3 regions of the Pseudoalteromonas sp. GW168-MNA-CIBAN-0100 genome follow, and region 1 is predicted to be linked to each of the others. Evidence: predicted binding sites of a transcription regulator. Region 1 holds the regulator's gene; each other region holds the start of a gene.
What was found. Region 1 encodes LexA, which represses DNA repair genes until DNA is damaged. Its sites were predicted from a motif close to TACTGTATNNNNATACAGTA; they were not measured.

Region 1 (5,765 bases):
GTCGAAAATTCGCCATAGTGTGCTGCGAACGGTGACAACTCTGCCGTTATTTTCTGACAAATACAGTGTTGTGTTAAATGTGTCGTCAAATTGTACCTGCCAAACATTGGTTTTATATCCAACTTCTCGCATACCTTGCTTTAGCAGTACAGCGCTTGTCACTTGAGCATCAATAAGTAAGTGTGCTTTAGCATTTGCGGTAATTTGTATTTTAGTTGGCGGCTCAAAAGGCCGGCCTGTTATACCGTTAAAGCTTTGCTGTTCATCTTTATTTATTACTGTAATTATAGGTGTGGTTAAAAAGTTCTCAAAAATTATTTGTGTTGGATTAACCACCTGAGATGCAATATCGTTAAGGGAGGCAACATAATCAGCCTGCGTAAATGGGTTATTAAGAGTACGTGTTGCAAGATGCTCCCCATGAACTTTATCAAGAGGAATAGCGCTCATGACTAAACCGCCTAATAGCCAAGCTAAAATTTGTAATGTGAGCAAATAACCGAGCCATTTATGTAACTTGCGAGCATACTTAAATATTTTTTTATTCATGTTTTAGTCTTATTATTTTTAGAGGCTAGTTTATTACATTAATGGGATTAGTTACTGCGACATTTTGTCGCAGTTTAAACTATAGCTTACTGTAATCATTTAAAAATAAAAAAGATTACACTTAAATTGCTAACATGACTTATTTGTTTAATTGAGCTGAGTGTTTGATATCCAGCTAGCTTTAAACGCTAAAAAATACTTAAAAGCTGCGAAATATCCATATAAAGTGGTTAATAGAGCATAGTTGATTTGGTATAACGGTAAAACTGCGTTAAAGTTTGCAATGAAATTATTAGAGGATAAATACGAAACGATGTCGGAAATTCAATTTTTAAATGTAGATCTTGAGCTTGAATCAAAGCAAGATATTAGTTTGCTAGTGGCAGACTTGAAAAAAGTCGCGACGATTTTACATTATGACAAAGACGAATACCGTCAATTAGCGCGTATTGAAGCAACAGGTGTAGTAAACACGCCTGACAAAGCAATAAACCATATATGTGAGCTTATTGAATCGTGTTCGCGTAACGCGCTAAAGCAATGGTTAAGCTGTTCACGTAGAACGTTTGATATTGGTTTTGAATCGGGCACTTCCCCTAAGTGCTTTAATCAAGCCTTAGATGCAGATACATTACTACGTATATCTGCGATTGGTGCGGGTATGGAAATTACAATTTACCCAATCGAAAAGTAACTATCTTCGCTCTACGACTGCTGCGGTCATTTTTGATACGCAGCACAGCTCATTGCGGCTATTTGTAATTTTTATTTCCCACACTGAACTACGTTTGCCAATATGAAACGCTCTTGCCGTTGCTGTTAAAGTGCCGTTGCGAGATGCTTTTAAATGACTTGCGCTAATTTCCTGCCCCACGCAGTAAAATTTTGTAAAATCGACAACAAAGTTAGCTGCATAGCTGGCAACTGTTTCGGCAAGTACAACGTTAGCACCGCCGTGAACCATGCCCATTGGGTTATGATGCTCAGGAATTGCCGGCATAGTGGCTACTAAGTAATTATCACCAATTTCAGTGACTTCTATTCCCATGGTTTTCATTAATGTTCCTTGGCCATCAATGCCTTGTTCTAACTGCTTGCACAGCTCTAAAGTGATGGGCTGGTACCAAATACTCATAATGACTCCTTTGCTTTTTTAATCATTTATAAACCTAGCTTTAGTTATATCCCTAAAATGTACACAAGTGAAATTACTTTGGCTATTTTAAGGCTTAATTTAAATTTGCGATTTTTATTTAACTGTATATACTCACAGTTAAATGTACTGTATGGAAAACCAGTTATATGCGACCATTAACGAACCGCCAAGCTCAAATACTCGAACTAATTAAAGTTTTTATTAAAGACACTGGTATGCCTCCTACACGTGCTGAAATAGCGCAAACATTAGGTTTTAAAAGTGCCAATGCTGCTGAAGAACATTTAAAAGCACTTGCTAAAAAAGGCGCAATTAAAATGAAACCAGGTGCAAGCCGTGGTATTCAGTTAATTGAAGAAGAAGAGCCAGAACAATTAGGTTTACCGCTTATAGGGCGTGTTGCTGCTGGTTCACCTATTTTGGCGCAAGAGCACGTTGAAAGTCACTGCAAAATCGATCCATTAATGTTTAAACCGGCTGCAGATTTTTTACTACGCGTTAACGGTATGAGCATGAAAGATATTGGTATTATGGATGGTGATTTACTTGCTGTACATCGTACTCAAACCGCTGAAAATGGGCAAGTTGTTGTTGCCCGCCTAGACGAAGACGTAACTGTAAAACGTCTTGAGAAAGCGGGTCGTAAAGTATTACTTCATGCTGAAAACGACGATTTTGAATCTATTGAAGTAGATCTTGAGAATGAGTCTTTTAATATTGAAGGCTTAGCCGTTGGCGTTATAAGAAACGCTGATTGGATGTGACTTTAAAAATAGCTTTTAAACAAGCAGTTTTATAAATGCGTACTAATTAGTACGCATTTTCTGTTTTAAATTCGCACTAAAAATAGGGCATAAATAGCTCACTGACAATTTAAGCTGTAAACTTTTTTGCACTTATATTTTCCCCCTCCGAATGCGTTAAACCCCTTTGTTTTGCTCATCTTTTGAACTTCCTGTTACCTAGTTGGTTACTGATTTTTTATTAATTACTCAATATCACCTGATTGTTTTTTATACTAAAACTTGCTTGTTGTTCATTTTTTAGCTAATTATTAATGTGCTGAGCTAATAATAACTCACAGCTTTTTAGTTTTGAGAACACACAATATACACAAACACGTTGTTGGCGCAGCAAAACCAATCAATATTAAATGAGATTGACTAAAAAAATAAAAATAACGAATTGGCGTTTAAGCCGTATGCCTCTTCGCTTTGCATTCGCAATAGCATCAAAGGAGCCGTCACATGGGTAAACTGACCTCTACCTTGTGGCTTATATTATGTGTTTTTTCGCACCCAGTTTTGGCTAACAGCCAATACAATATGCGCAAAGGCGTAACCGATATAAGCAATAATGTATATCAGCTGCACATGACCATATTTATAATATGTTGTGTGATTGGGGTGATAGTGTTCGCAATTATGTTTTGGGCACTTATTCATCACCGCAAATCTAAAGGGGCTGTACCTGCCCAATTTCACGAAAGCACTAAAGTAGAAATACTTTGGACTGCAATCCCGTTTGTTATTTTAATTGCTATGGCAGTACCAGCCACTAAAACCCTAATTGCAATGGAAGATGCCAGCAAAGCTGATCTCACTATTAAAATTACAGGCTCGCAATGGAAATGGCATTATGAATATATGGGTGAAGATGTAGAGTTCTACTCTATTTTATCTACCCCGCAAGATGAAATAGCGAATCTTGCAGATAAAAATCCTAACTACTTACTTGAGGTTGATAAACCTCTCGTACTGCCAATAAATCAAAAAGTACGATTTTTAATGACTTCTGACGATGTTATTCACTCTTGGTGGGTACCTGATTTTGCAGTTAAAAAAGATGCGAATCCCGGTTTTATAAACGAAACATGGACGAACATAAACGAAGAAGGTACTTACCGAGGCCAATGTGCTGAGTTGTGTGGTAAAGATCATGGCTTTATGCCCGTTGTGGTGGTCGCTAAATCTGAGGCTGATTTTAAAACGTGGCTTGCAGATGCAAAGCAAGCTAAACAAAAAGCAGCATTAGCAGATGCCGCATTACTTGATAAAACCCTCCCAAAAGAAGAATTAATGACTTTAGGCGAACAAGTATATATGGCCAATTGTGCTGCATGTCATCAGCCTACTGGCATGGGGTTACCGGGTGTATTTCCTGCACTTAAAGGCAGCCCTATAGTGCTTGGCGATATAAAAGATCACATTGATGTAGTTATCCATGGACGACCCGGTACGGCAATGCAAGCTTTTGCCAAGCAGTTATCTATAAAGCAATTAGCTGCGGTTATTACTTATAAGCGTAATGCGTGGGGTAATGATACGGGTGATGTTATTCAACCGAGTCAAATACAGGCAGCACTTGATGCCAAAGTGGAGGCGAACTAATGAGTAGCATAGTAGAACAACCTAACGCCAATGAAGCACATCATGCTCATCACCCAGCTAAGGGTTTTAAACGCTGGCTTTACACAACTAATCATAAAGATATAGGTAGTTTATATTTAATTTTTTCGCTGACCATGTTCTTAATTGGTGGTGGAATGGCCATGGTGATCAGAGCTGAATTATTTCAACCAGGTTTACAGTTGGTCGATCCTCACTTTTTTAATCAAATGACCACCGTGCATGGTTTAATTATGGTGTTTGGTGCGGTTATGCCGGCCTTTACTGGCCTTGCTAACTGGATGATACCACTCATGATTGGCGCGCCAGATATGGCATTGCCAAGAATGAATAACTGGAGCTTTTGGATTTTACCGTTTGCGTTTTTAATCCTATTGGCATCGTTATTTATGCCTGGTGGGGGTCCTGCATTTGGTTGGACTTTTTATGCACCACTGTCTACAACATACAGTAATGATAATACTGCATTGTTTGTATTTGCCGTACATATTATGGGGATTAGCTCAATAATGGGCGCAATCAATGTGATTGTAACCATAGTGAACTTACGTGCCCCTGGCATGACATGGATGAAGTTGCCCTTATTTGTATGGACGTGGTTAATTACTGCCTTTTTATTAATAGCGGTAATGCCAGTGCTTGCAGGCGCTGTCACTATGGTACTTACCGACAAGTATTTTGCGACCAGCTTTTTTGATGCCGCAGGCGGTGGCGACCCGGTGATGTTCCAACACATTTTTTGGTTTTTTGGCCATCCCGAAGTATACATAATGATTCTTCCTGCCTTTGGCATTATATCTACAATAGTACCTACCTTTTCTCGTAAAAAACTTTTTGGCTATGCCTCAATGGTATACGCCACATCCTCCATAGCACTATTGAGCTTTATTGTATGGGCTCATCATATGTTTACCACTGGGATGCCGGTCGCTGGCGAGTTGTTTTTTATGTACGCGACCATGCTTATATCGGTACCTACAGGAGTAAAAGTATTTAATTGGGTTGCCACAATGTGGAAAGGCTCAATAACTTTTGAAGTGCCAATGCTTTTTAGTATTGCGTTTATTGTGCTGTTTACCTTAGGTGGCTTTTCGGGGTTGATGCTGGCAATTACACCTGCTGACTTTCAGTACCACGATACTTATTTTGTAGTGGCGCATTTTCATTATGTATTAGTAACAGGGGCTGTATTTTCGATAATGGCGGGGGCCTATTACTGGCTGCCCAAGTGGACGGGCAATATGTTTAATATCACGCTAGCTAAATGGCATTTTTGGCTATCGCTGGTGAGTGTGAACGTACTGTTTTTTCCTATGCATTTTGTAGGGCTTGCCGGTATGCCGCGTCGAATTCCCGATTATGCACTTCAATTTGCCGACTTTAACGCAATCATAAGTATTGGTGGATTTGCCTTTGGTTTATCGCAATTGTTGTTTGTAGCTGTGGTAATTAAATGCGCGCGTGGCGGTGATAAAGTGCCTGCAAAAGTATGGGAAGGGGCAGAAGGGCTTGAGTGGGAAGTTGACTCTCCAGCGCCATATCATACTTTTTCTACGCCGCCGGTAATTAAGTAATGACACACGCACCGCTACTCAAACGTTTGGTACTTATTTGCATAGGCATGTTTGCCTTTGCCTTTGCTTTAGTACCTT
Region 2 (5,765 bases), on a different contig from region 1:
CATGCGTACTTGTTTAGAAATTCCTGGCTGCGAGGTAAATAAACTCTCAGCAGTCGCTGAAACATTTAATTTATGATTTTGTACTTCTACGATGTATCTGAGTTGTTGTAATTTCATGGCTGCAAATTTTAACGTTATTATTCATATTATTTATAAAGGCAATACCGCTTAAAACCAAGTGTTATTTACGTAAAATAGCACTTTAGGTCTTTAGGTGTGCAATTATCTGATTAGAGCTCAAGGCTAGCATAATAAATATGCTTCAGGTAGCGATGATTATTCAGCTTTAGTTTATAAGCCCTTAGGCTTACTGCAGTTTATAAAGAGCTCAACCTATCAATTTTTTGGTATATTTTTTAAGTTAATCGGCGCAAAGCTACCCTGTTAACGTATATTTAATGTAAGATTAAATAATTAGGTTATATATCCGAGAATTACACCATGATCGTTTCTATTATAATAGTGCTTATAGTTGCATTGATTGTGATTGCACTTTGGGTAAGTGCTGTACAACAACACAAAGAAAAACAAGAGGCAGAACGCCGTAAAGAGCTTACAAAACAAAAAGCTATAATAGAAGAAACAGAAGAGGCACTAATGAATAGTGCTAACATCCCCCTTTCTGAAAATCTAATTCGTACATTACAGCGCCGTATTTACGAAGCTTTAAATACAATGGTTACTAACTCGCAAACATCTAAAGCACTTAAAAGCCGCTTAAGTGAAGCAAAAACGCACTTATCTAATCCAGTTCAAGATAATAGCAGTGAAGCTTTAACGCTACCGAGTAATGACAAACAACTTGTAGGCCTAATTCAAGGCATTAAAAAATTACGCTCAATTTTACGCTCTGAACACAGCAAAGGTCGTATTGATAGCCAAGTTTTTGTTCTTGAAGATAAACGTCTCGAAAAACTACAACTGCGTATTAATATTGAAAGCCAAATAAAACGGGGCCTATCCGCCCGTTCAGCCAGTATGGTTGGCTCTGCAAGACAATACTTTGAAAAAGCGCAGGCAACACTCAGTGCAGTCACCTACTCTGATGAATACGTAACTTCAAAACGCTTGGAAGTTGAGGGTTACTTAGAAGCAATTAGTGTTGAACTGCGAGCTTCTAATGCAAGCGCACTTAAAAAGAAAACAGAAGAAGAGCAAGACGACTTAGATATACTGTTTGCTCCTAAAAAGAAATGGTAGTGCTTTTATAAAAGCATTAAAAAGCCTGCACAAATTAAAATTTGTGCAGGCTTTTTTGTGTTTTTTGTTAGCTATTAAGACAAAAATGCAAACTTGAAAACAAACAAGGCTGTTAATATCCAAACACTAATACTGACTTGATCTTGCTTACCGCACAAGACTTTAACCGCCGTGTAAGATATAAAACCAAGTGCAATACCGTGCGCAATCGAAAACGTTAATGGTGTCATTAGTAATACCACAGTAACAGGAATTGCATCGGTCATATCATCCCAGTTTACAAACTTTAAATTTTGCAGCATCAGAACAGCGACATATAAAATAGCGCCTGCCGTAGCATAAGCCGGTACCATTTGTGCAAGCGGTGCAAAAAACATCATTAGTAAAAAGCAAATGCCTACAACTACAGCTGTTAAGCCAGTACGTCCGCCAACAGATACACCAGCAACCGATTCTATATACGATGTAGTCGTAGACGTACCTAGCATCGCACCTGCAATTGTTGCTGAGCTGTCAGCACTTAATGCGCGCCCTAAACGAGGCATGTTACCTTTTTCATCAGCTAAACCTGCTTTTTGAGTTACCGCAACTAATGTACCCGAAGTATCAAAAAGATCGACAAACAAGAAAGCAAAAATAACACTCATCATTGATATATCAAAAGCGGCTGCAAAATCTAGCTGCATAAAAGTAGGCATTATTGATGGTGGCATAGCCATAACACCGTGATATTCAACAAGCCCAAAACTTAGAGCAATGCCAGTCACTAATAAAATACTAATAAGCACGCCACTTTTAAAGTCGCGGTATAAAAGTGCTGCAATTACAAAAAAGCTTAATATAGCCAATAACGGTCCTGGAGAAGTAATGTCGCCCAACTGCACTAATGTTGCCGGGCTTGAGACGATAATGCCTGCATTTTTAAGGGCAATTAATGCTAAAAAAGCACCTATACCCGTTGCGATTGCTCGCTTGAGCACCAGAGGTATGGCATTAATAATCCACTCTCTGACTTTAAATAAGCTTAAAAACAAAAATATACAACCCGACATAAATACAGCCCCTAACGCGGCTTGCCAGGTATAACCCATTCCTAATACGACACCATACGTAAAAAAGGCATTTAGTCCCATACCAGGCGCTAATGCTAATGGATAGTTAGCCCATAAACCCATTATAAAACAGCCTATCGCAGCTGCTATACATGTCGCTACAAATGCAGCCCCTTGATCCATCCCAGCCTCTGCGAGCATAGCCGGGTTTACAAATACAATGTATACCATAGTTATAAAGGTAGTTAGGCCAGCAACGCATTCGCGTTTAACTGTTGAATTATTTTCGCTCAGTTTAAATAAGGCTTCGAACATAATAAACTTGTGATAGTAAAAAGTGGCGAGATTTTAACATAAAAATTATCTTTTACAGGACATTTTACCTTGCTATATACTAAACTGTTAGAGTAGTTAAAATAATAAATGAACCAATATGCTTAAAACAACACCTTGTGAGCAAGACTTAGAGCAACAGCTAGATAATATTTTAGGTTTTGTTACTCAACCCGAAAATACCTCTGTGCCCGTTGATAATAAAAAAGATGAGCAAAGTACGTTAAATAAAGCCCTATATTATTTAAAAAATAATCAAGCTCCATTGGCTGCAAAATGGATGCGGCTTGCTGCAATGGCGGGAAACCATAGAGCACAGTTTTATTTAGGTTTATTCTTTGTGAAAGGTGAAGGCGTGCCACAAAGTGTATTTCATGCTGTAGCTTGGTTAAGCTTAGCAAGTAGCCAAGGGTACGCCCCTGCCACTGCAGCGGTTACAGATATACGCAAACATATCGAAACTAAGCGATTTAAAGATGCTCAATGTTATGCGGCAAGTTTGTACGAACAAATCCACCAACTCCAGTTTTCTCATATGATCCCTCGCACGAGTGAAAACACATAAGCTAACCATGATAGAAGTACTGTATGCAGTGTAAAAAAATACTGTATATGGTTACAAAGATAATCCTATACAGTATAAAACCCCAAAATGAAGACACTACGCAAAAATTTATTTTTAGAATACCTTCTCAAAAACAACCCTATAACAACCTGATTAATAAAGAATTATAAATTCAAAAAATAAAAACAATGATCAAAAGCTGAATAACTGTACAAATAAATAGCATAAAAGGCTTGCACGAAAGCACTGTATAAACTACTGTATATGAATACTGTATAAAAACCCAGTGAGTGAAATTATGTTACAGCCTATTACCGTAAGAACAGTTAAAAGTTACCAACAAGATGAGCAAAGCGATTGCGTGAATTTGATTCAAATTGAAGATGAAATTTCAGCGACCTTTGAGCTTTTAAAAGTATTACACCAATACAATAGCTCTAATGCATGGACGTTACTAATTGCTCCAGATCATGTACCGAGCAAAGCTTTACTTGACTCATGCTCTATTGATACAAGTAAATTACTTGTTATTAGACAGAAGCACCTAGTAAATTTAGAGTATGTATTAAATTCTGCATTACATAACGGAAACTTTGCAGCGGTAATTACCTGGACCGATATAGTTAATAACCAACTACTTACGAATCTATCGTTCGATTTAAGTAAAACGAATACAAAACTATACTGTTTTACTAAAAAGTCTCAAACAACAGAGATATCACTCGCCCAATAAGCTTGTTAGACTAATGTTTTAGACTTTGTATTATTATTATGACTTCACTCAATACCACATTATGTTTTTGCAGCAGTGGGCACAATTATGCCGATTGCTGCGAGCCACTTCACTTATCTGTTAAGCAAGCTGACTCTCCTGAACAACTTATGCGCTCACGATTCAGTGCTTATGTTATTAAAAATGCAGAATATGTTTATCAAACCTACGCAAAAGAAAAACAAGCTGAAAATCCGGTTAAAGAAATCAATGATTTTGCTAACAGCTGTCGATTTATAAATCTTGATGTAATTGGGTCAAGCCATGATGGCGATACCGGCACTGTAGAATTTAAAGCCCAATATTTTTATCAAAACTTATTTTGTGAGCTTCACGAAAGATCGCAGTTTATTAAAGAAAACACTCAATGGCGTTATTTAGATGGCACTATATATCCTGTTGAAGATATTAAAGTGGGCAGAAATGATGACTGCCCATGTGGTAGCAATAAAAAGTACAAAAAATGTCATAGCGTGTAATAAATAATCTTATTTAATATTTATCACCTACAAGGTGTTTTTAAGTGTCAAAGTGATTTATTAGCTAGCTAAACTTAAAAACACACTTGGTTACGACCTTGCATTTTAGACTCATACATTTTTTCATCTGCGATCTGCAAGGTGTTTTTGTTATTTACGTACGGTTGTAGGGTTGCACCGCCAATACTAATAGTCACAAAGTCATATTCTGAATATCTGTGTAATATTCCTAAATCGACCACATTTTGTTTAATTTTATCAGCAACACAAATTGCACCTTCAGTGCTTGTATGCGGTAGAACAACTACAAACTCTTCGCCGCCGTAACGCGCAACAAAATCGGTTGGCCTTTGCAAACTATTAGTAATAGTTTGTGCAACAAGGTTTAAAACCGTATCGCCTTGCACATGACCATAAAGATCGTTGTATTGCTTAAAGTAATCTATATCGATGAGTAATAGTGCATAGTCGACTTTTTCTCGTAAGGCGCTTCGTTCCATTTTAGAAAAATGCGCATCAAAATAACGACGATTGAATACCTTTGTTAAATCATCTAGAAATACTTTTTGATTGAGTAAGTCATGTTGTAATTTTAACGTTATATGCGCACGAACTCTTCTAAATAATGTTTCTTTTTTAATCGGCTTTTTAATGAAATCGACAGCTCCGGCTTCCCAGCACTCTTCTTCTTCGTTTTCAAAGGATGTAACAAAAATAACTGGGATATCCTGTGTTTCAGTATTATTTTTTAATTTTAAACATGTATCAATACCACTCATTCCACCCATATTAATATCGAGTAGGATAATATCAGGTAAATCAACATTACAAATTTCTATCGCCTCTTCACCACTTCCAGCAGTTGTCACATTAAAATGCTCAGATAATATTTTTTTCAATACGATTAAGCTTAATAACTGATCGTCAACGACAAGTACTTTAGAATTCTTTAAACTTAGTTTTAATTGATGGTCAGAGTAATTTATTGGCATAGTAAAAATGTTTTGTTTTTTTAATTAAAAACAGCCTATAGCATCACATTTTGTTATGCAAATGTTAATTAAGAGGGGTTCTACTTATTGGTTACTAATAAAAATGCTTTTTAGTAAATCTTTATTGCATAAAAACAAAAAATGAGCCACTTGGGCTCATTTTATAACTTTGAATACTTAATTTAGTTAAGTATTATTCGTCATCATCTAAATCTAACTGTTGACGTTGAGCAGGTCGAGCTAAAATCTCTACGTAGAAAGAGGTCAAACCTTGCTTTTCAATTTCGCCAATTTGGTTACTTAATTCAGCAACGTGCACAACTTGCGCATCTTCAGCTGTGTTACCAAACTTACAGTCAAATGCCCAATAGT
Region 3 (5,765 bases), on a different contig from region 1:
GTAACCTTATAAACTAAATACACTGTTACCACATTCAATATTTGATGGTTCTAACCCAGTTCAATCACAATCTATGATTGGAATATCTGACCAGCGGGTTGTGTAATGGGGCGATAAAAAAGCCCGTTTCATGTTCCATGATTTTGTGAGCTTTTCACTTCCTAAAGATAAAGTGCCGACCCCATAACGTTTATTTATAGCATCCAAACACGCCATTACTTCTGGGTTATCTTTACTTACAGAAAACATATCTGCTTGTTGAAATAACTCACCTTCTAATTCTATTGCGCCAATACCGCAGCGATAAAAGCGCGTGTTAGCCTTAAAAATATCATCAATAACATCTGAAACAGCATTGGCTATAACACTGGTATCTGATGTAGGTATAGGAAAATCATAGAGCAACGATTTCTTATAATACACGTCTTCGTGTGGCGAGCTTGCAGCGAATATCACGAGTCGTTTTGCTAATGACTGCTGTTTCCTTAGTTTGCTGCCAACAATCGCTGCGTGTGTTACGAGGGCTGATTTTAATGTATTTAAGTCACTTACTCTTTCGCCGAAACTTCTCGTTGAGTAGATTTCTTTTTTATTCTGTTTTACTTCATCCCAACTTAAACAGGCGATGCCGTTAAGCTCACTCACAGTCCTCTCAACAACAACGCTAAACATACGTCGCATTTCTTTAGGGTTTTGATTCGCTAAATCCCATGCACTTTTAATTCCCATCACCTTGAGTTTTTTACCGAGTCGAGAGCCAATACCCCAGACATCGGTAACATCCATACGCATAAGGACTTCCTGCCGTGAGATATCATCATTAATAACAGCAACCCCGTTATAACCAGAGAGTTTTTTCGCCGCATGGTTGGCTGCTTTAGCTAACGTAGGCGTAATACCAAAGCCGACACCAACAGGCAAACCAGTTTCGCGCCATACAGCTCGTCGTATTGTGTGTCCGTAGTCAGCCCAGTCATTAATAATTCTAGAAAAACCAGTAAAACGTAAAAATGACTCATCAATACTATAAACATAATGGTCATCACAAAAACGATTTATGACCGTCATCATTCTTTCACTCAAATCAGCGTAGAGTTCATAATTTGAAGAGCGCACAACGACATTATGCTGCTCTAAATAGGGTCTAATTTTGAAGTAAGGTTCAAATTTCGGGATATTAAGCTTTCTAGCAATAGGGCATATGGCACAAATACACCCATCGTTATTTGTTAGAACAACAACAGGTTTAAAGCGAATGGATGGGTCAAATACCTTCTCCGCACTGGCATAAAATGCCACTGCATCTACGAGGGCAAACATCGATTCACCTCAGCTTTATTTCTGTGTAGGCGGATACTAGCAGTAACGACGCCTTCGAGCTTAAAGTCGTCATCATTAGAGATATAAACAGACTTATAATCTTTAGAGGCAGAGATAAGTAAGCGTTTCGATTTATCTATGATTTTACAAACAAACGAACCGTTATAACTAGCAACAATAATATCGCCGGTACTTACATCCTCAGCTCTATCAATGACTAGTAAGTCACCATCGAATATTCCTACTTCTTGCATGGATTGCCCAGAAGCGATACCAATAAAAGTAGCATTCGGGTGTTTAATGATTAGTTCATCGATTGAAATACCGAGCTCTACATATTCTGCGGCAGGAGATTCAAAGCCGGTAATGCCTGCTTCTATAAAAATTGGAATAACGAACATACACACCTCAAACACTGTTTATATATACAGTTTAATTTAAGGTTTAAATTATGCCAAGGTTCTTTTTGTGAGACGATAGTTTTATTAGAGCTGATATAAGCATGTTTTAGGCTTAAAGATGAAAAACCCCTTTAATAACAATTAGTAAAATTACCATCGGTTTGTTAAAATTTCACAAAGGAATTATGAGCTTACTCAAAGCTTATTTTAATTATGGAATAACTTACTAATGACTTTAGTTAAAAACACTATTGCATCTTTTCTAATACTTAGCGTTATTACTGGCTGTTCAGCCTCTAGACACGCCATCATTGCCGGTGACTCTGAATTAACAGATGCTCAAGTGTGTCGAAACTACCTTGATGATAAAGATATCCTCGCTAAAAGTTATACCACCGAAAATACTGATGAAGCGAACTATATCTTCGCGCTTAACAGAGAAGTTAAATATAGAGCACTCACTCAATACAAATGTGAGATATTAGCTGCACAAGACAGAAAAGAAATCGCTCAAGGCGTTGTTGCTGCTGTCGTTGCGGTAGGTGTCGTCGTTTTAGCTGTTGCTGCGGCAGGAGCTGGCGGGTCAAATAACTATTCTTCTGGTTATGCATGGGACCAGTTTTATGATGGTAACTACAACTTAGTCTAGCGCTGTCGAGATAAGTCTACGGGCCAATTTGCATATAACAGCGCTTGCTCTGGACAGTATCAAAATGACAATACATGGACTGGGAAGTAGCTTTCCCATTAAATTTTAAAAGCATAATATTTGAGTTCTACAAATTAAAATTATCAGTCACCACAAATGAGATCTAGCTTATTAACTCATTTATTATATGTGACATATTTAAACCGAAATAGGTACCAAGAATCATAATGAAAGCATCCACAATTTCACTGTTAGCAACACTTATTTTCTCAGCTACCTCTTCAGCAAATCAAGAAATCGACTCATTTAGCAAAGCTAAACGACTTCTAGAAAAGCAGGTTTATAACAATCACCGCATTACACTTTATTGTGGAGCGACATTTGACGCTAGTAAAAGAGTAACCGCACCGGAGGGCTTTTCTACAACAAAGTACATCAAACGAGCAGAAAAAATTGAATGGGAGCACGTTGTTCCAGCAGAAAACTTTGGTCGTACTTTTAGCGAATGGCGAGATGGCCATAAGCAGTGTGTAAATAGTAAGGGGAAGTCATTTAAAGGTCGAAGGTGTGCTGAAAAAGTAAATACAGAATACCGTTTTATGCAAGCTGATATGTTTAACCTTTATCCGGCCATGGGCGCTGTGAATGCTCTGAGAAGCAATCATAACTTTACTATGCTTCCTGCGGCTAAAAGCGATTTTGGGCGTTGTGCGATGAAAATTGATAACAGCAAAGCTGAGCCACCTGAAATGGCTAGAGGGCAAATTGCGCGTACTTATCTGTATATGGAGAACACCTATAAACGATACAGCATGAGTAAATCACAACGCCAGCTAATGAATGCGTGGGATAAAATGTATCCTGTAGATGCTTGGGAATGTACTAGAGCAGAAAAAATTTCAAAGCTACAAAAGAATCAAAATGATGTAGTAAAAAGTCGCTGTGAGAGTAGAGGCCTTTAAACATATCATCTTAATCATGATTTATGAAAGCTTAGAATTAATAATCAATTTAGTGATCAACGTGAAACCCTCAGCTTTTATTAGTTAGTTTTTAATTCAGAATGAGCAGCTTTGAGCGATAACCGGTCAGTCAAAAGTTTTGATATCTGAAGTCATATTTGACTCTCGGCTTTTCCAACTTTGAGAAAAAACAGAAACTGAAAAATCCAACGCTATTGTTGGCTTGGGGGCCACTACTTTTAAAGCAATGGCTGGACAAAGTAAAACAGCCTTTAAGGCCTATAAAGCGTTTGCCATTGCCCAAGCTGTTATAAATACATACCAAGGTGCAACTGTAGCCTATACGTCTTTGGCCCTTATTCCTATTGTAGGGCCTGTTTTGGGTGGTGTTGCAGCTGCGGCAGCAGTGATGATGGGTTTACAACAAGTACGCCAAATCAAAGCCCAACAACCGGCGGGGATTGCACACGGTGGTTTAGACTATGTGCCGAATGAATCTACCTATGTATTACAACGTGGTGAGCGTGTATTAAGCCCTAAACAAAATACTGAAATCAGCCAAATAGCGAGGCGTTATAACGCAGGCGGTGCGGCTAATGATGGTGCCGGCTCTGGTGGTGTAAGTATACATATAACCAACCAAATTACTGTGCAAGGCGGTGCTAATGAGCAAAAATCGCAATCCGTTGGCTAAGACATAGCACGCCAAGTTGTGGTGGCTAACATTCAAGAAAATGGGGCGATTATTCGTGCAGTACGTGGTGCAGCTTAGTTGTTAAGTGGTTGAGATTGGTGTAAAAAGGAGTTTTAAAGCGAGGGAATGTTGATGAGTAAAAAAGACAGCGATTTATTTATTGGCTACTGTGTATTGGGCTTAACTTTATTGGCTATAGCAGGGGTTATAATTACTTACAGTATACACTTTCCTTATTTTACGTGGGAAATCCCAAAAAACCTTACTGAGCATCATGCAGCGAACTGGTCTACTACTGCTTCAATTATTAATGGGCTATTAACTCCAATTTTACTACTTGCGAGCGTTATATTGATTTGGCTCACGTGGATATCTAGCAAAAAAGAGTTTCAAAAAAACAATAATACTTTAGAAAATCAAATCAAGAGTCAATCAATGAGGGATGATTTATCAATTTTTGCCAGGAGAACAAGTCAGTTGAATGAGAGGTTTACTGAAAAAAAATATAGTATTAATACTGATGACATTTTCTCATTAAGCAACCTATTGCTATCTACTCTAGACCAGTCAATATTAGTTAAAATTTATAGCAATATTTCTGATGAATTTAAAAATGACTATGTTCAAAATAAGCAACTCGATCCTTTAACAAATACATATATGTGTGTTTTAAAATATCTAAGCCAGTATAACTTTTCCTTGAACCAAATATTGGCATCCTCGCATGCTAAAGTTAAATCTGAAGTGGAGCTTTATCGTAACTTAGAACATCGTGTAGGCTACCCTAAAGAAATTGCTCGTTATCTTATTTGTTACATCTTATACCAAGGGGAAAATAAAATTAGAGAATTTGTGATGTTTGACTTACTAATAAAAAAAATAGAAGAAGCAAATAAAATAAATAAAAACAGATATGTTGAAGAGTTTTATTACAATTTCGAATCAATTGTTGCTGAACAGCTTATTAAACTGACTTATGAAAACTCTGAAAAAACTTTGAATGTAATAAAATTAATTGATTAACAATTGAGCGAGAAAGTTTTAAATGACTAAACAAGAAGCTTTACAAAGAAAAGAGAGTGAGTTTCTCAAGATCATAATGATAATAGCGCTAAGTGTACTTTTAGGTGTTGGCAGCACATTCGGATATTTTTTTGAATTTTCGCCATCTAGAGAATTTAAAACTTGGGTTGATACTGCGACAATATTCACAGGCGTTGCAACCCCAATTTTGTCTACTGTGTCTGTTTTTTTATTGTATTTTGTTTGGAAGGATAATCGTAGAGAACTCGCAGCTACCAAAAAGGCACTTACAGAACAGTCTGACACGCAGAATTTTAGAGTTATAAAGGATGCTGTTTTTGAAATTGCATATCAAGCAAAATTACGCCTTCAAAATGATGTTGAAATTCTCGAGACTGATAATAGGATAGAGTTTGTTAATTTGGATCAAGGAACACGGAATGTAATTGATGATTATTACCTAGAAAATATGAAAACAATACCTTTTGAAGAGTTCCTCTTCAGTTACTTTGTGTTTACCAAAGTCAAACCTATTGAAAAAAATAAAAAGAATCTACAGCATATTGATATGTTGTATTCTGAAGAAACTTTTTATTTTATTGATAAAATTAAATCCATCGCGATGTTTATGATGAAAATAAAAAGTATTGAATATAAGAGTATTCTTGAAATTACTTTATTTTCTAAACTAACCATCTTTTCTTGGTTAATGTTCA

Region 2: a site for LexA is predicted at 3,407-3,426, ahead of AAEY62_RS19740 (SulA-like leucine-rich domain-containing protein). Genes of this name have one in related genera too.
Region 3: a site for LexA is predicted at 1,734-1,753, ahead of AAEY62_RS19530 (LexA family protein). Genes of this name have one in related genera too.

The regions. Positions count from the first base shown of each region.
Region 1 is NZ_JBEOOL010000020.1:13,134-18,898, forward strand. Features, by position in the region: gene AAEY62_RS13080 (hypothetical protein) at 1-549, opposite strand, end outside; gene AAEY62_RS13085 (hypothetical protein) at 863-1,243, shown strand; gene AAEY62_RS13090 (PaaI family thioesterase) at 1,244-1,684, opposite strand; gene lexA (transcriptional repressor LexA) at 1,852-2,469, shown strand; gene coxB (cytochrome c oxidase subunit II) at 2,953-4,095, shown strand; gene ctaD (cytochrome c oxidase subunit I) at 4,095-5,687, shown strand; gene AAEY62_RS13110 (cytochrome c oxidase assembly protein) at 5,687-5,765, shown strand, end outside.
Region 2 is NZ_JBEOOL010000053.1:1,020-6,784, reverse strand. Features, by position in the region: gene cysB (HTH-type transcriptional regulator CysB) at 1-117, opposite strand, end outside; gene AAEY62_RS19755 (hypothetical protein) at 442-1,200, shown strand; gene AAEY62_RS19750 (NCS2 family permease) at 1,275-2,567, opposite strand; gene AAEY62_RS19745 (tetratricopeptide repeat protein) at 2,686-3,150, shown strand; gene AAEY62_RS19740 (SulA-like leucine-rich domain-containing protein) at 3,449-3,883, shown strand; gene AAEY62_RS19735 (YchJ family protein) at 3,922-4,401, shown strand; gene AAEY62_RS19730 (GGDEF domain-containing response regulator) at 4,476-5,393, opposite strand; gene AAEY62_RS19725 (DUF6172 family protein) at 5,587-5,765, opposite strand, start outside.
Region 3 is NZ_JBEOOL010000049.1:12,455-18,219, reverse strand. Features, by position in the region: gene AAEY62_RS19535 (Y-family DNA polymerase) at 61-1,320, opposite strand; gene AAEY62_RS19530 (LexA family protein) at 1,305-1,721, opposite strand; gene AAEY62_RS19525 (hypothetical protein) at 1,951-2,370, shown strand; gene AAEY62_RS19520 (endonuclease) at 2,598-3,332, shown strand; gene AAEY62_RS19515 (hypothetical protein) at 3,556-4,026, shown strand; gene AAEY62_RS19510 (hypothetical protein) at 4,159-5,049, shown strand; gene AAEY62_RS19505 (hypothetical protein) at 5,072-5,765, shown strand, end outside.